2 regions of the Cronobacter condimenti 1330 genome follow, and region 1 is predicted to be linked to the other one. Evidence: riboswitches for the same ligand, from Rfam matches in the RefSeq annotation. Region 1 holds a riboswitch; the other holds the start of a gene.
The links. Region 1 has a riboswitch for thiamine pyrophosphate ahead of thiB (thiamine ABC transporter substrate binding subunit). Riboswitches for the same ligand answer to the same signal wherever they lie in the genome.
Positions count from the first base shown of each region.

Region 1 (7,213 bases):
CCCGATAACCCACGCGAGCGACAGCTGCGCGCGCATCATGGAGCTGAACATCACCGCCTCGCGGGCAGAATTGTCAGCATATTCGCGCGCCAGCGCGAAAAGCTGCGGCATCGCGGTGTTTGCCAGCGACGCCAGCATCACGCCTGCGGTAATCAGCGTCAGATAGTGACGGTTAAACGCGAACAGCACGCAGTTTCCAACCGCCATCAGACAGCAAAAAAGGATCAGCTTGCGTCGGTCGCCGCGGCTATCGGAGCGCTTCGCCAGCAGCAGGCTGACCACAATCCCTGCGATGGCGTTAACGGTATAGAACAACCCGACCCAGAACGGCGGCACGCCAACTTCGCGGCTCAGAAACAGGCTCAGTGTCGGCGCCTGGAGCGCGCCCGCTACGCCCATCATAAACGCGACGATCATAAAGGCGAGATAAACGAGATTGAGACGTCTTGCAGGCGTAAGGAACCACAGCATCAGGCGCATCCTTTCATGTAGGGGCAGGCGGAAACGTGTTCATCATAGACGAAAAAAGCCAGCAGTAGCACACTGCTGGCGGGTGAAAAGCACCAATACTCAGTTACACGTGATGTCCGCTTAGCGGCGCTTAAACGTCACAGGGAAAGTCGCTTCCCATTGCATAACATCATCCAGCATCCGTTGCGGCGTCTGGCTGCTCAGGCGGGCCAGCCATGAGCAAGAGAGACGCGGTATTGCACTGAAATATCGCAGGTAAAACCTGCCGGTTGACGACGTTTTCATAAGCACCTCCGCTTTCATCGAAGAGAAGTATTGCCGTAATATAGGGAATATTAAATTGATGAGTTTCCCGCAGGAGTTCCCCTTTTATGCCGTCAGGTCGTCTGCAACAGCAATTCATCCGCCTGTGGCAATGCTGCGACGGCCAGCCGCAGGAAACCACGCTTAACGAACTGGCCGACCTGCTGAACTGTTCGCGTCGTCATATGCGCACCTTGCTGAATGCCATGCAGGCGCGCGGCTGGCTGACCTGGGACGCGGAAGCCGGGCGCGGCAAGCGCTCCAGGCTGCGATTCCTCTATACCGGTCTCGCCTTACAGCAACAGCGGGCCGAAGATCTGCTGGAGCAGGACAGGGTCGATCAGCTGGTGCAGATCGTCGGCGACAAATCCGCCGTGCGCCAGATGCTCCTTTCGCATCTTGGCCGCAGCTTCCGTCAGGGACGCCATATCCTGCGTGTGCTCTACTACCGACCGCTGCAAAACCTGCTGCCCGGCAGTGCCCTGCGCCGTTCCGAAACCCACATCGCCCGGCAACTCTTTAACGGGCTGACGCGCATAAACGAGGAAAACGGGGAACTGGAAGCAGATATCGCCCATCACTGGCAGCAAATTTCCCCCTTTCACTGGCGCTTTTTCTTGCGTCCCGGCATTCATTTTCATCATGGCCGCGAGCTAGACATGCTGGATGTCATCAGCTCGCTGCAACGCGTCTGCGCTCTGCCGCTGTATGCGCACCTCCGGCAGGTCGTCTCCCCCACCGCCTGGACCTTAGACATCCACCTGAGTGAACCGGATGACTGGCTTCCGTGGCTGCTTGGCAGCGTACCTGCAATGATCCTGCCGCGTGAATGGCCAGATCTGCCGAATTTTGCAAGCCAGCCAGTCGGCACCGGGCCGTATGCCGTGGTACGTAATAATCGCAATCAGCTCAAGATCCATGCCTTTGATGACTACTTCGGTTATCGCGCACTGATTGACGAGGTCAACTTCTGGGTGCTGCCGGAGATAGGCGACGAGTTAAGCTGCGCGGTACAGCTCGAAGGCCCGGCGCAGGCGACCGAAGAGAAAGCCGTTGAAAGCCGCCTCGAAGAAGGCTGTTACTACCTGTTGTTTGATTCCCGCACGCGTATCGGCGCTATGCCCGACGTACGCCGCTGGATAAGCCATCTCTTCACGCCAGCCCGGCTGTTGCATCGCGCCGCGCCGCAGTATCAGCGTATCTGGTTCCCGGCTTACGGCCTTTTGCCGCGCTGGCATCATGCGCCGCAGATTCTTGAGGCGCAGAAACCCGCTGGGCTTGAGCGCCTCACGCTCACCTTCTATGGCGATCATATCGAAAACCGGGTCATCGGCGAGTTGCTGCGCGCAATCCTGGCGCAGGAACAGGTCGAGCTGGAACTGCGTGAAGTGAGCTATGAAGAGTGGTATCAGGGCGACATCACAAGCGATCTGTGGCTTAACAGCGCCAACTTCACGCTGCCGCTCGATTTCTCGCTGTTCGCGCATCTGTGCGAAGTGCCGCTCATCCAGCGCTGCATTCCGCTCGACTGGCAAGGCGACGCGCAACGCTGGCGTACCGGCGCGCTCAATCTGCCGCAGTGGTGCCGCACCATGCTGGAGCGCCAAGACATTTTACCGCTTATCCACCATTGGCTGATGTTGCAGGGTCAGCGCAGCATGCGCGGCGTACGAATGAACACGCTCGGCTGGTTTGACTTTAAATCCGCCTGGTTTGCCCCACCCGAGCCGTAACCCTTTCGCAACATTACGCAAATCATTACAATGGGCCGTTCTCAACGGGGTGCCGCCGGAAAACCGGCGCGCTGAGATAATACCCGTCGAACCTGATCCGGATAACGCCGGCGAAGGGATTTGAGGCTACTGCTCAAAATCCTTTGCCCCCATTTGATAAAGGTGCAAAGTGTTAAAAAAACTACTTCCGCTGCTGGCGCTGGTCGCCGTCCCGGCTTTTGCCAAACCCGTCCTGACCGTCTACACCTACGATTCCTTCTCCTCCGAATGGGGCCCTGGCCCGAAAATTAAAACCGCCTTTGAAGCGGAATGCGGCTGCGAGCTGAAATTCGTGGCGCTGGAAGATGGCGTCTCGCTGTTGAACCGTCTGCGTATGGAAGGCAAAAACAGCAAAGCCGACGTTGTGCTGGGGCTTGATAACAACCTGCTCCAGGCGGCGAGCGCCACGGGGCTCTTCGCCAAAAGCGGCGTCGCAGCAAGCGACGTCAACGTACCGGGCGGCTGGAGCAACGACACGTTCGTGCCGTTCGATTACGGCTGGTTCGCTTTTGTGTATGACAAAAACAAGCTGAAGAACCCGCCGAAAAGCCTGAAAGAGTTGGTTGAGAGCGACCAGAAATGGCGCGTCATTTACGAGGATCCGCGCACCAGCACGCCAGGGCTTGGCTTACTGCTCTGGATGCAGAAAGTCTATGGCGATAAAACGCCGCAGGCGTGGCAGAAACTCGCGGCGAAAACCGTCACCGTCACCAAAGGCTGGAGCGAAGCCTATGGGCTTTTCCTTAAAGGCGAAGCCGATGTGGTGCTGAGCTACACCACCTCCCCGGCCTACCACATCATCGAAGAGAAGAAAGACAACTACGCGGCAGCAAACTTCAGCGAAGGCCACTATTTGCAGGTGGAAGTCGCCGGACGCACCGCCGCCAGCAAACAGCCGGAACTGGCGGAAAAATTCCTGAAATTTATGGTATCGCCCGCGTTCCAGAATGCGATCCCGACTGGCAACTGGATGTATCCGGTCGCCCGTGTCACGCTGCCGGAGGGCTTTAACGCGCTGACCCAACCACAAACCTCGCTGCAATTCACCGCTGAGGAAGTGGCCGCCCAGCGCGCACAATGGACGAGTGAATGGCAACGCGCCGTGAGCCGCTGATCCCAGGCTGGCTTTGGCCCGGCCTCATCGCCGCCCTGCTGATGGCGGCGGTGGCGCTGGCCGCCTTCGCGGCGCTGTGGACACACGCGCCGCAGACCGGGGTTCGCGCGCTACTGAGCGACAGCTACCTGTGGCATGTGGTGCGCTTCTCGTTCTGGCAGGCGTTTCTCTCAGCGCTGATCTCCGTGGTACCCGCTATTCCCCTTGCCCGCGCGCTTTACCGGCGTCGCTTTCCGGGGCGGCGCACGCTGCTGCGCCTGTGCGCGATGACGCTTATCCTGCCGGTGCTGGTGGCGATTTTCGGCCTGCTCAGCGTCTACGGGCGCAGCGGCTGGCTCGCCGCGCTTTGCGCCGCGCTGGGTATTGAATGGTCGTTCTCGCCTTACGGGCTACAGGGCATTTTGCTGGCGCACCTCTTTTTTAATATGCCGATGGCCACCCGCCTGTTCTACCAGACGCTCACGCAAATTCCCGGCGAGCAGCGCCAGCTGGCCGCACAGCTTGGCATGCGCGGCTGGAATTTCTTCCGACTGGTGGAGTGGCCGTGGCTGCGCCGCCAAATCCCACCGGTGGCCGCGCTCATTTTTATGCTCTGTTTTGCAAGTTTCGCCACGGTGCTGGCGCTCGGCGGCGGGCCGCAAGCCACCACCATTGAGCTTGCCATCTATCAGGCGCTGAGCTACGACTACGATCCGGGCCGGGCCGCGCTGCTGGCGTTGATTCAGATGGGCTGCTGTCTGTCGCTTATTCTGCTTAGCCAACGGCTTAGCAAAGCGATTCCCGTCGGTGCGACGCTGGTGCGCGGCTGGCGCAATCCGGAAGATTCGTGGCGCAGTAAGCTTACCGACGCGCTGCTGATTATGGCCGCGCTGTTGCTTCTGTTGCCGCCGCTGCTGGCGGTGCTGGTAGACGGCCTGAGCGGCGACATCCGCCATGCGCTCGCCGACCCGGCGCTGTGGCGCGCGCTCTGGACGTCGCTGCGCATCGCGCTTTGTGCGGGCCTGTTGTGCGTCATCTTGACCATGATGCTGCTCTGGAGCACCCGCGAGCTTTACCTGCGAAACCGTCGTCTTGCCGGACAGAGCCTTGAGCTGTGCGGCGTCATGATCCTCGCGATGCCAGGCATCGTGCTGGCGACCGGCTTTTTCCTGCTGCTGAACGCGACCCTCGGGCTGCCGGAACGCGCCGACGCCCTGGTGATTTTCACCAATGCGCTGATGGCTATTCCCTACGCCCTGAAAGTGCTGGATAACCCGATGCGCGATATCGCCGCGCGCTATGGCGCGCTCTGCGCGTCGCTTGAGATCCGCGGCATTAACCGGCTGCGGCTGGTAGAGGCGCGCGCGCTGCGGGTGCCACTCGCGCAGGCAATGGCTTTCGCCAGTGTGTTGTCGATTGGCGATTTCGGCGTCGTGGCGCTGTTCGGCAATGAGGATTTCCGCACCCTGCCTTTTTACCTCTATCAGCAGATCGGCGCCTACCGCAGCGACGCCGGGGCCGTTACTGCCCTGCTGCTGCTGCTGCTCTGTTTTCTGCTGTTCACCTTGATTGAAAAACTTCCGGGGCGCCATGCTGACACTGACTGATCTCACCTGGCTTTATCACCATCTGCCGATGCGCTTTACCCTTGATGTGCGGGCAGGCGAACGGGTGGCAGTGCTGGGGCCAAGCGGCGCAGGCAAAAGTACGCTGTTAAACCTGATTGCCGGTTTTCTCACACCTGCGAGCGGTACGCTGCGCCTTAACGGCGAAGACCACACCTACACGCCGCCCTCTGCGCATCCGGTCTCGATGCTGTTTCAGGAAAATAATCTCTTTAACCACCTGACGGTGCGCCAGAATATTAGCCTCGGGCTGTCGCCCGGCCTGCGGTTAACCGCCCCGCAAAAGCGGCAGGTAGGAGCCATTGCCGAGAACATGGCGATTGGCGACCTGCTTGAGCGATTGCCGACGGCGCTTTCCGGCGGTCAGCGACAGCGTGTGGCGTTGGCGCGCTGTCTTGTGCGTAAGCGCCCTGTGTTGCTGCTCGACGAGCCGTTTTCCGCGCTCGACCCGGCGCTGCGCCAGGAGATGCTGACGCTGCTGGAGAAGGTGTGTTCAGAGGAAGGCACTACACTGTTAATGGTGTCGCACAGCGTGGAAGACGCGGCGCGCATCGCCACGCGCAGTCTGGTGGTGGTGGAAGGCCGTATTATCTGGGACGGCCCCACCGAGCAACTCCTGCGCGGTGAAGCCAGCGCCTCTGCGCTGCTCGGCATTACACCTCACTGAGCGCCGGTCACCACGCGCCACAAAATACTGCGATAGACCGGCATCAGTGGATGGCTCTGGATAGCAAACAGCGCCACTGCTGCCGCTGCCGCAACGCCGGGCGCCAGCCAGTGCAGGCGTCCGCGCGGCAGATAACGAGTGAGGCGGTCTTCCGTTTTAGCGCTGCGCCACCAGCGCCAGACCAGCCACCCGGCGAGCCAGACCAGCAGCGCCACGCCGCCTAACAGCCACTTAAACGCGCCGCTTTTCATCTCCGGTGGAATGTCGATGGCCGCTCCGGCAAGGATACCTGGCAGAAAGTAGAACGGCGGCCAGAGCAGGCAGCCGATGATGTTTGGCAGCAGAAATTTACGAACCGGCAAGTCCAGCATTCCCGCCACCATCGGCACCAGCGGCCGTGTCGGCCCGACAAAACGTGCGACAAGAATAGTAAACAGACTGTGCTGGTGCAGCGCGTGTTCGGTTTTATCAAGCAGCGCTTTATGTTTTTTAAGGAAAGACCAGCGATGCAGCGGCTTTTTAAACCGCCAGCCGAGCCAGAAGGAGATCCAGTCACCAAGCAGGCAGCCGAGAATCCCCGCCGCCCAGGCCTCGTAAAAATTCACCTCGCCGCTGCCGATAAGCGCGCCCAGCGCCGCCATCAGCACCGTGCCGGGCAGCAGCAGCCCGACCAACGCCAGGGATTCGAGGAATGCTACCAGCGCAATGGCAATCAGCGAGTACGCCACTGACTGAGTAATAAAGTGTTCCAGAAAAGCTTCCATAACGCATCCGGTAAAGTAACGAAGAGAGGATTCTCCCGAGCGCCATGTGCTGCGTCAAGACATCCTTCTTTAACCATACTTTACTTTACCGGGCATGACACAACACCCGTAGGGCGTTATTCACACCCGGCGCGGAATTCGCTTGGGCTCGCCCCCGTGCATTTTTTAAAGACGCGGGAGAAATAGAGCTGATCTTCAAACCCAACGTTACGCCCAACGCTCGCGATAGGCATTCGCGTCGTGCTGAGTAACAGCTTCGCCTGGCTGATACGCTGATCTTCACGCCAGCTCAGCACACTCACGCCCAACTGCTGGCGGAACAGATGCGAGAGGCGCGACGGCGAGAGACAGACGTGTTGCGCCACGCTTGCGATATCAAAATGGCTGTCAGCCAGATGATCGCTGATGTACTGGCAGGCATCTCGCACGCGGCTGTCGAGCGGGGCTTTGAGCGATTCGCTGATAGCCTCGACGCGACGCAGCAGCAGTTGCTCCAGCAGATTGATCGCCAGCAGTTC
Region 1 covers NZ_CP012264.1:771,389-778,601, reverse strand. The annotation lists gene AFK62_RS03575 (MFS transporter) at 1-471, opposite strand, end outside; gene sgrT (glucose uptake inhibitor SgrT) at 592-756, opposite strand; gene sgrR (HTH-type transcriptional regulator SgrR) at 843-2,507, shown strand; TPP riboswitch at 2,543-2,644, shown strand; gene thiB (thiamine ABC transporter substrate binding subunit) at 2,677-3,660, shown strand; gene thiP (thiamine/thiamine pyrophosphate ABC transporter permease ThiP) at 3,636-5,246, shown strand; gene thiQ (thiamine ABC transporter ATP-binding protein ThiQ) at 5,230-5,931, shown strand; gene AFK62_RS03550 (DedA family protein) at 5,925-6,695, opposite strand; gene araC (arabinose operon transcriptional regulator AraC) at 6,812-7,213, opposite strand, start outside.

Region 2 (7,213 bases), 400 kb from region 1:
CCAGCAGACGCGCAATCCAGTCGACGCTGTCCACGACCGGATAAAGCCCGAGGCGGCGCGGTACAGGGGCGAAAAGCGGTTCCATTATTCCACCTCCTCCTGACGCAGGTAGATGTCGCCGCCGCGGGCGCGGAAGCTGGTGGACATGTCCGCCATACCGGCGTCGATGGCTTGCTTCGCGGCGTAGTCGCGGACTTCCTGGGTGATTTTCATTGAGCAGAATTTGGGGCCACACATGGAGCAGAAATGTGCCACTTTGCCGGATTCCTGCGGCAGCGTTTCGTCGTGATAGGCGCGCGCGGTGAAAGGATCAAGCGCCAGGTTGAACTGATCTTCCCAGCGGAATTCGAAGCGCGCTTTAGACATGGCGTTATCGCGGATCTGCGCGCCCGGATGGCCTTTGGCAAGATCGGCGGCGTGGGCCGCGATTTTGTAGGTAATGAGCCCTTGTTTAACATCCTCTTTATTCGGCAGGCCGAGGTGCTCTTTTGGCGTCACGTAGCAGAGCATGGCACAGCCGAACCAGCCGATCATGGCTGCGCCAATCCCGGACGTGAAATGGTCGTAACCGGGCGCGATGTCGGTGGTCAGCGGACCAAGCGTATAGAACGGCGCTTCATGGCAGTGTTCCAGCTCTTCGGTCATGTTGCGGCGGATCATCTGCATCGGCACATGTCCTGGGCCTTCAATCATCACCTGTACGTCATATTCCCAGGCGATTTTTGTCAGCTCGCCAAGCGTGTGGAGCTCAGCGAATTGCGCCTCGTCGTTTGCGTCCTGAATAGAGCCGGGGCGCAGGCCATCGCCAAGCGACAGCGAGACATCATAGGCCGCGCAGATTTCACAAATCTCGCGGAAATGCTCGTAGAGGAAGTTTTCTTTGTGATGTGACAGGCACCATTTCGCCATGATAGAACCGCCGCGCGAGACGATGCCCGTCAGGCGTTTTGCGGTCATCGGCACGTAGCGCAGCAGTACGCCTGCGTGGATGGTGAAGTAATCGACGCCCTGTTCCGCCTGCTCAAGCAGCGTGTCGCGGAACATTTCCCAGCTGAGATCTTCGGCGATCCCGTTGGCCTTCTCCAGCGCCTGGTAGATCGGCACTGTGCCGATCGGCACCGGGCTATTGCGCAGGATCCATTCACGGGTTTCATGGATGTAACGCCCGGTGGAAAGGTCCATCACCGTGTCGGCGCCCCAGCGAGTAGCCCAGACCAGTTTTTCGACTTCTTCTTCAATGGATGAGGTAACGGCAGAGTTGCCGATATTGGCGTTCACCTTCACCAGGAAGTTGCGCCCGATGATCATCGGCTCCGATTCCGGGTGGTTGATGTTGGCCGGAATAATGGCGCGTCCGGCTGCCACTTCGTCACGTACAAATTCTGGCGTGATGTTACCCGGCAGGCGCGCACCGAAGCCTTCGCCCGGATGCTGCTGGCGCAGCACGGCACCGCGGATGCGCTCACGGCCCATGTTTTCGCGGATAGCGATAAATTCCATTTCCGGGGTCACGATGCCCTGGCGAGCGTAATGCAATTGCGTGACGCGCTGACCCGCTTTTGCGCGTTTCGGCGTCAGCAGGCCGTGAAAGCGCAGGTCGTCCAGCCCGTCGTCGGCCAGTCGTTCCCGGGTGTAAGCCGAGCTGCGCGCGCTGAGGGTCTCGGTATCGTTGCGTGCCGCTATCCAGCCGCTGCGCATTTTTTCGAGTCCTTCGCGCACGTCGATGCGTACCGCCGGATCGCCGTAAGGGCCGGAGGTGTCGTAGACGGGTACAGGTTCGTTCGGCTCATAACGAGGATCGTCTTTTGTGCCACCCGCAAGCGTCGGGCTCAGGCGGATTTCTCGCATTGGTACGCGAATATCGTCGCGCGAGCCGGTGAGATAAATGCGATGAGAATTCGGGAAAGCAGTGCCTTCCAGCGTGTCGATAAAGTGTTGTGCGGCGGCGCGTTGTTCGCGACGGCCAGGTTTGTTTGATACAGACATAGCGCATTCCAGTCATCAGTCAGGAAGTGGCTTGTCAGAACAACGGAGGAGTAATGGCGATGCGCCCGCGCCCGTGCTGGCAGATTCAGGGATGAAAAGCACCCTGAGCGGGGCAAAATAGAATTACTCTTGTTCCCTTCGCAGGTCTTAACCTGATCAGGTTCCGCGGATCCCGAATTAACGGTCTCAGCCTGTGCTTACGCGCTAGGCACTCCGACAAGATAAACCCCGCGTCAACCGCGGGGGTAAAGGTAAATTACTCGTTAATGCCGCCGAACTCAAGCCGGACGGGCAAGGCCTGCTTCGTCATTAGCGCTTTCGCTAAGGTTATGGTCATACGCCAGCAGGATAAGCTTATCTTCCAGCGCGAAACGGGCGGCAAGCGCCTCGCCGATACCGGAAAGCGCTTCCTGAAACTCCAGGCAGTTATCGTGATCAATGGCGCTTTCCAGATGGGTATCGTAGAAATCCATGATCTGCTGGGTGTTAGATTCCAGCTGAGGATAGATTTGCGTGGCGGCGACCAGCGGGCTGGTGCCTTCCATTTCGCTGATGACACGTTCGTAAATATTGAAATGACCGGCGGAAAGATAATCCACCAGGCAGTGGCAAAAATCGTCCAGCGCTTGTTCATTCAGCGTAGTCATCGGCTCCTTGCCGGGCTTGATGCCGACCATCTTGTAATAGGTGACTAACAGATGGTTGCGGGCACCAAGCCAACGATCAACTAACTCATTACTCCCACCAACGCGTTCCGTCAGACTTTTTAGCTGGTTTAGCATGATCGACTCCATGAGATATAAGATGTAAAAACGCAAATGACCCAAAATATGTAAGAACAATGTTAATAACGTGCCAGTGACGCAGAGGTAGTGCAATCAATTATGGAACGTACACTAGAAAATTTAGACCATGGCTGGTGGATAGTCAGCCAAGAACAGAAATTATGGCTGCCAAAAGCAGAATTACCTTACGGCCATGCGGCGGATTTTGGTCTTGTGGGCGAAAAAGCGCTCCAAATCGGCACCTGGGAAGACGCGCCGGTATGGTTGGTGTTGCAAAAGCGTGACGAGGAGATGGGCTCGGTACGACAGCTCATCGATCAGGAGGCCGGGCTGTTTCAGCTTGCCGGTCGCGGAGTGCAGCTCGCCGAGTTTTACCGCTCGCATAAATATTGCGGCTACTGCGGGCATGAGATGCATCCGAGCAAAACGGAATGGGCGATGCTCTGCGGACACTGCCGCGAACGCTACTATCCGCAAATCGCGCCGTGCATTATCGTCGCAATCCGCCGTGACGATAAAATTTTGCTGGCGCAGCATGCGCGTCACCGCAACGGCGTTTACACCGTGCTGGCCGGGTTTGTCGAAGTGGGCGAGACGCTTGAGCAGGCGGTCGCGCGCGAGGTGATGGAAGAGAGCAGCATTCGTGTAAAAAACCTGCGCTACGTGACCTCCCAGCCGTGGCCGTTCCCGCAGTCGCTGATGACCGCCTTTACCGCAGAGTATGACAGCGGCGAAATTAACATCGACCCGAAAGAGCTTATCGACGCTGGCTGGTACCGCTATGACCAGTTGCCGTTGTTGCCCGCGCCAGGCACCGTGGCGCGCCGCCTGATAGAAGATACGGTGGCGCGCTGCCGGGCAGACTACGAATGACGTGATACAATGGCGCCCTGACGCTTGAGGAATAAGAAAAATGACCGAACTGAAAAACGATCGTTACCTGCGTGCCCTGCAACGCCAGCCTGTAGATGTCACGCCGGTGTGGATGATGAGGCAGGCGGGGCGCTATCTGCCGGAATATAAGGCCACTCGCGCGCAGGCGGGCGATTTTATGTCACTTTGCAAAAACGCTGAGCTGGCGTGCGAAGTGACGCTACAGCCGCTGCGCCGTTATCCGCTTGATGCGGCGATCCTGTTTTCGGACATTCTGACGATTCCGGATGCGATGGGGCTGGGACTCTATTTTGAAGCAGGCGAAGGCCCGCGTTTTACCTCGCCGATTACGGGCAAAGCGGATGTCGAAAAACTGCCGGTGCCGGACCCGGAGCAGGAGCTTGGCTATGTGATGAACGCGGTGCGTACCATTCGTCGCGAACTCAAAGGCGAGGTGCCGCTGATTGGTTTTTCCGGAAGCCCCTGGACGCTTGCAACGTACATGGTTGAAGGCGGCAGCAGCAAGGCGTTTACCGTTATTAAGAAAATGATGTACGCCGAACCACAGACGCTGCATCTGCTGCTCGATAAGCTTGCGCAAAGCGTCACGCTGTACCTGAACGCGCAGATCCGCGCGGGTGCGCAGTCGGTGATGATTTTTGATACATGGGGCGGTGTGTTGACCGGGCGCGACTATCAGCAATTTTCGCTCTATTACATGCATAAGATCGTCGACGGATTACTGCGTGAAAACGAAGGTCGTCGCGTGCCGGTGACGCTCTTTACTAAAGGCGGCGGTCAGTGGCTGGAGGCGATAGCGGACACCGGTTGCGACGCGCTGGGCCTCGACTGGACAACGGATATCGCGGATGCGCGCCGTCGTGTGGGTCACAAGGTGGCGCTGCAGGGCAACATGGATCCGTCGATGCTTTACGCATCTCCTGCCCGTATCGAAGAAGAAGTGGCGTCTATACTTGCTGGTTTCGGCCACGGTGAAGGCCATGTGTTCAATCTGGGGCATGGTATTCATCAGGATGTGCCTCCGGAACATGCGGGGGCCTTCGTCGAGGCGGTTCACCGCTTATCGGCGCCTTATCATCAGTAAGGAGAAACTATGGATCTCGCGACGCTACGCGCACAACAAATCGAACTGGCCTCAAATGTGGTCCGGGAGGACCGGTTAAATGAGGATCCGCCGACAATTATCGGCGGGGCGGATGTCGGGTTTGAACAGGGCGGCGAAGTGACGCGAGCGGCCATGGTGCTACTGAAATATCCCTCACTGGAACTGCTGGAGTATCAGGTAGCGCGTATTCCTACCACCATGCCGTATATTCCCGGCTTTCTGTCCTTTCGCGAATACCCGGCGCTGCTTGCCGCCTGGGAAATGCTCTCCAGAAAGCCGGATTTACTCTTTGTCGACGGGCACGGTATTTCGCATCCACGTCGTCTCGGCGTGGCCAGCCACTTCGGTATGCTGGTAGATGTGCCAACCATTGGCGTTGCGAAAAAACGGCTCTGCGGTAAGTTTGAGCCGCTCTCCGATGAACCGGGTGCTGTCGCACCGCTGATGGATAAAGGCGAGCAGCTGGCATGGGTATGGCGCAGCAAGGCGCGCTGTAACCCGCTGTTTGTCTCCACAGGGCACAGGGTCAGCATTGATACCGCGCTGGGCTGGGTGCAGCGTTGCACGAAAGGCTACCGCCTGCCAGAACCGACGCGCTGGGCGGATGCGGTCGCATCGGGTCGGCCTGCCTTTCTACGATGGCAGGAAATTCAGGGGTGATTCAGGTACACTGCCGCTCATTATCGGTTTGTGAGACGCCACTATGTTACAAAACCCTATTCACCTGCGGCTGGAAAAGCTGGAAGCCTGGCAGCATGTGACGTTTATGGCCTCGCTGTGCGAGCGCATGTACCCGAATTACGCCATGTTTTGCCAGCAGACCGGTTTCGGTGATGCGCAGCTTTACCGCCGCATTCTCGATCTGGTCTGGGAAACGCTGACGGTAAAAGATGCCAAAGTGAATTTCGACAACCAGCTCGAAAAGCTCGAAGAGGCGATTCCCGTGGCAGAAGATTATGACCTGTATGGCGTGTATCCGGCCATTGACGCCTGCGTGGCGTTAAGCGAGCTGGTTCACTCACGTCTTAGCGGTGAAACGCTGGAGCATGCAATTGACGTCAGCGAAACCTCTATCACCACGGTTGCGATGCTGGAGATGACGCAGGCGGGCCGCGAAATGACCGACGACGAGCTGAAAGCGAACCCGGCGGTGGAGCAGGAATGGGATATCCAGTGGGAAATTTTCCGTCTGCTGGCGGCCTGTGAAGAACGCGATATTGAACTGATAAAAGGTCTGCGTGCAGACCTGCGCGAGGATGGAACCAGTAATATCGGTATAAATTTGCAGCAATGAGACAATAAAACGTGATTTACAGCCTGTTTTGTCGTACCTGAAGGCTTCCAATTAGCCCCCCGTCTGGTCTACATTTGGGAGGCGAAAAAAAGTGGCTATCGGTGCGTGTATGCAGGAGAGTGCTTTCAAGGCATTTCCGTCGCACTCGATGCTTAGCAAGCGATAAACACATTGTAAGGATAACTTATGAATAAGACTCAACTGATTGATGTAATTGCAGACAAGGCTGACCTGTCTAAAGCGCAAGCGAAAGCTGCTCTGGAATCCACTCTGGCTGCGATTACTGAGTCTCTGAAAGAAGGCGATGCTGTACAGCTGGTTGGTTTCGGTACCTTCAAAGTGAACCACCGCGCTGAGCGTACTGGCCGCAACCCGCAGACTGGTAAAGAAATCAAAATCGCTGCAGCTAACGTGCCGGCTTTCGTTTCTGGCAAAGCACTGAAAGACGCTGTTAAGTAAACCGCGTGGCAGTGAAAGGTTTTAACGAAGGGGCGAGAACGCCCCTTTTGTTTGGCTGGCGTATGCTGGCGCTGGCAGGCGCGCTATTCCTCTGTGCTTGTCGTTCTACCCCGGACATTCCCCCCTTTACCGCCAGCGGCTATCTCGCCGATGACGGCGTCGTGCGCCTGTGGCGCAAAGATAATAATGATGGCTCTGTTCATCTGCTGGCGGCATTCAGCCCGTGGTCTGGTGATAAAACGTCACTGAGCGATTACCGCTGGCAGGATGATGCGCTGGCATCCGTGGATTACCGTCTTGAGGGTAAACACCCGGAGCAGGTAAAAGTGCGTTTTGATGACCATGGCGGGCTGAGCTTTATGCAACGCGATGTGAACGGGCAAAAGCAGCAGCTCTCAAGCGACCAGATTGCCTTGTGGCAATATCGTGCGACCCAGATGCGTAATACCAGCGACGCGTTGCGTGCGGGCCGCGTGGTGTTGCGTCAGGGGCGCTGGAACCCTGACGGCACGATGACCACCTGCGAGGGGCAAACGGTGCAACCCGAACTGGACAGAAGGGCGCTCTCACGCCTGGAGGAACGCCAGCGCCATGCGAAGGCGCGCGTCAGCGCCGCCTGGCTCGAAGCGCCTGAAGGGACTCAGCTTCTGCTGGTCGCCAACGAAGACTTTTGCGCCTGGCAGCCGAAGC
Region 2 covers NZ_CP012264.1:369,781-376,993, forward strand. The annotation lists gene thiE (thiamine phosphate synthase) at 1-85, opposite strand, end outside; gene thiC (phosphomethylpyrimidine synthase ThiC) at 85-1,986, opposite strand; TPP riboswitch at 2,103-2,212, opposite strand; gene AFK62_RS01745 (Rsd/AlgQ family anti-sigma factor) at 2,265-2,768, opposite strand; gene nudC (NAD(+) diphosphatase) at 2,871-3,644, shown strand; gene hemE (uroporphyrinogen decarboxylase) at 3,685-4,749, shown strand; gene nfi (deoxyribonuclease V) at 4,759-5,430, shown strand; gene AFK62_RS01765 (YjaG family protein) at 5,474-6,064, shown strand; gene hupA (nucleoid-associated protein HU-alpha) at 6,251-6,523, shown strand; gene AFK62_RS01775 (DUF1481 domain-containing protein) at 6,535-7,213, shown strand, end outside.
Region 2: another riboswitch for thiamine pyrophosphate. It lies ahead of thiC (phosphomethylpyrimidine synthase ThiC); the one in region 1 lies ahead of thiB (thiamine ABC transporter substrate binding subunit).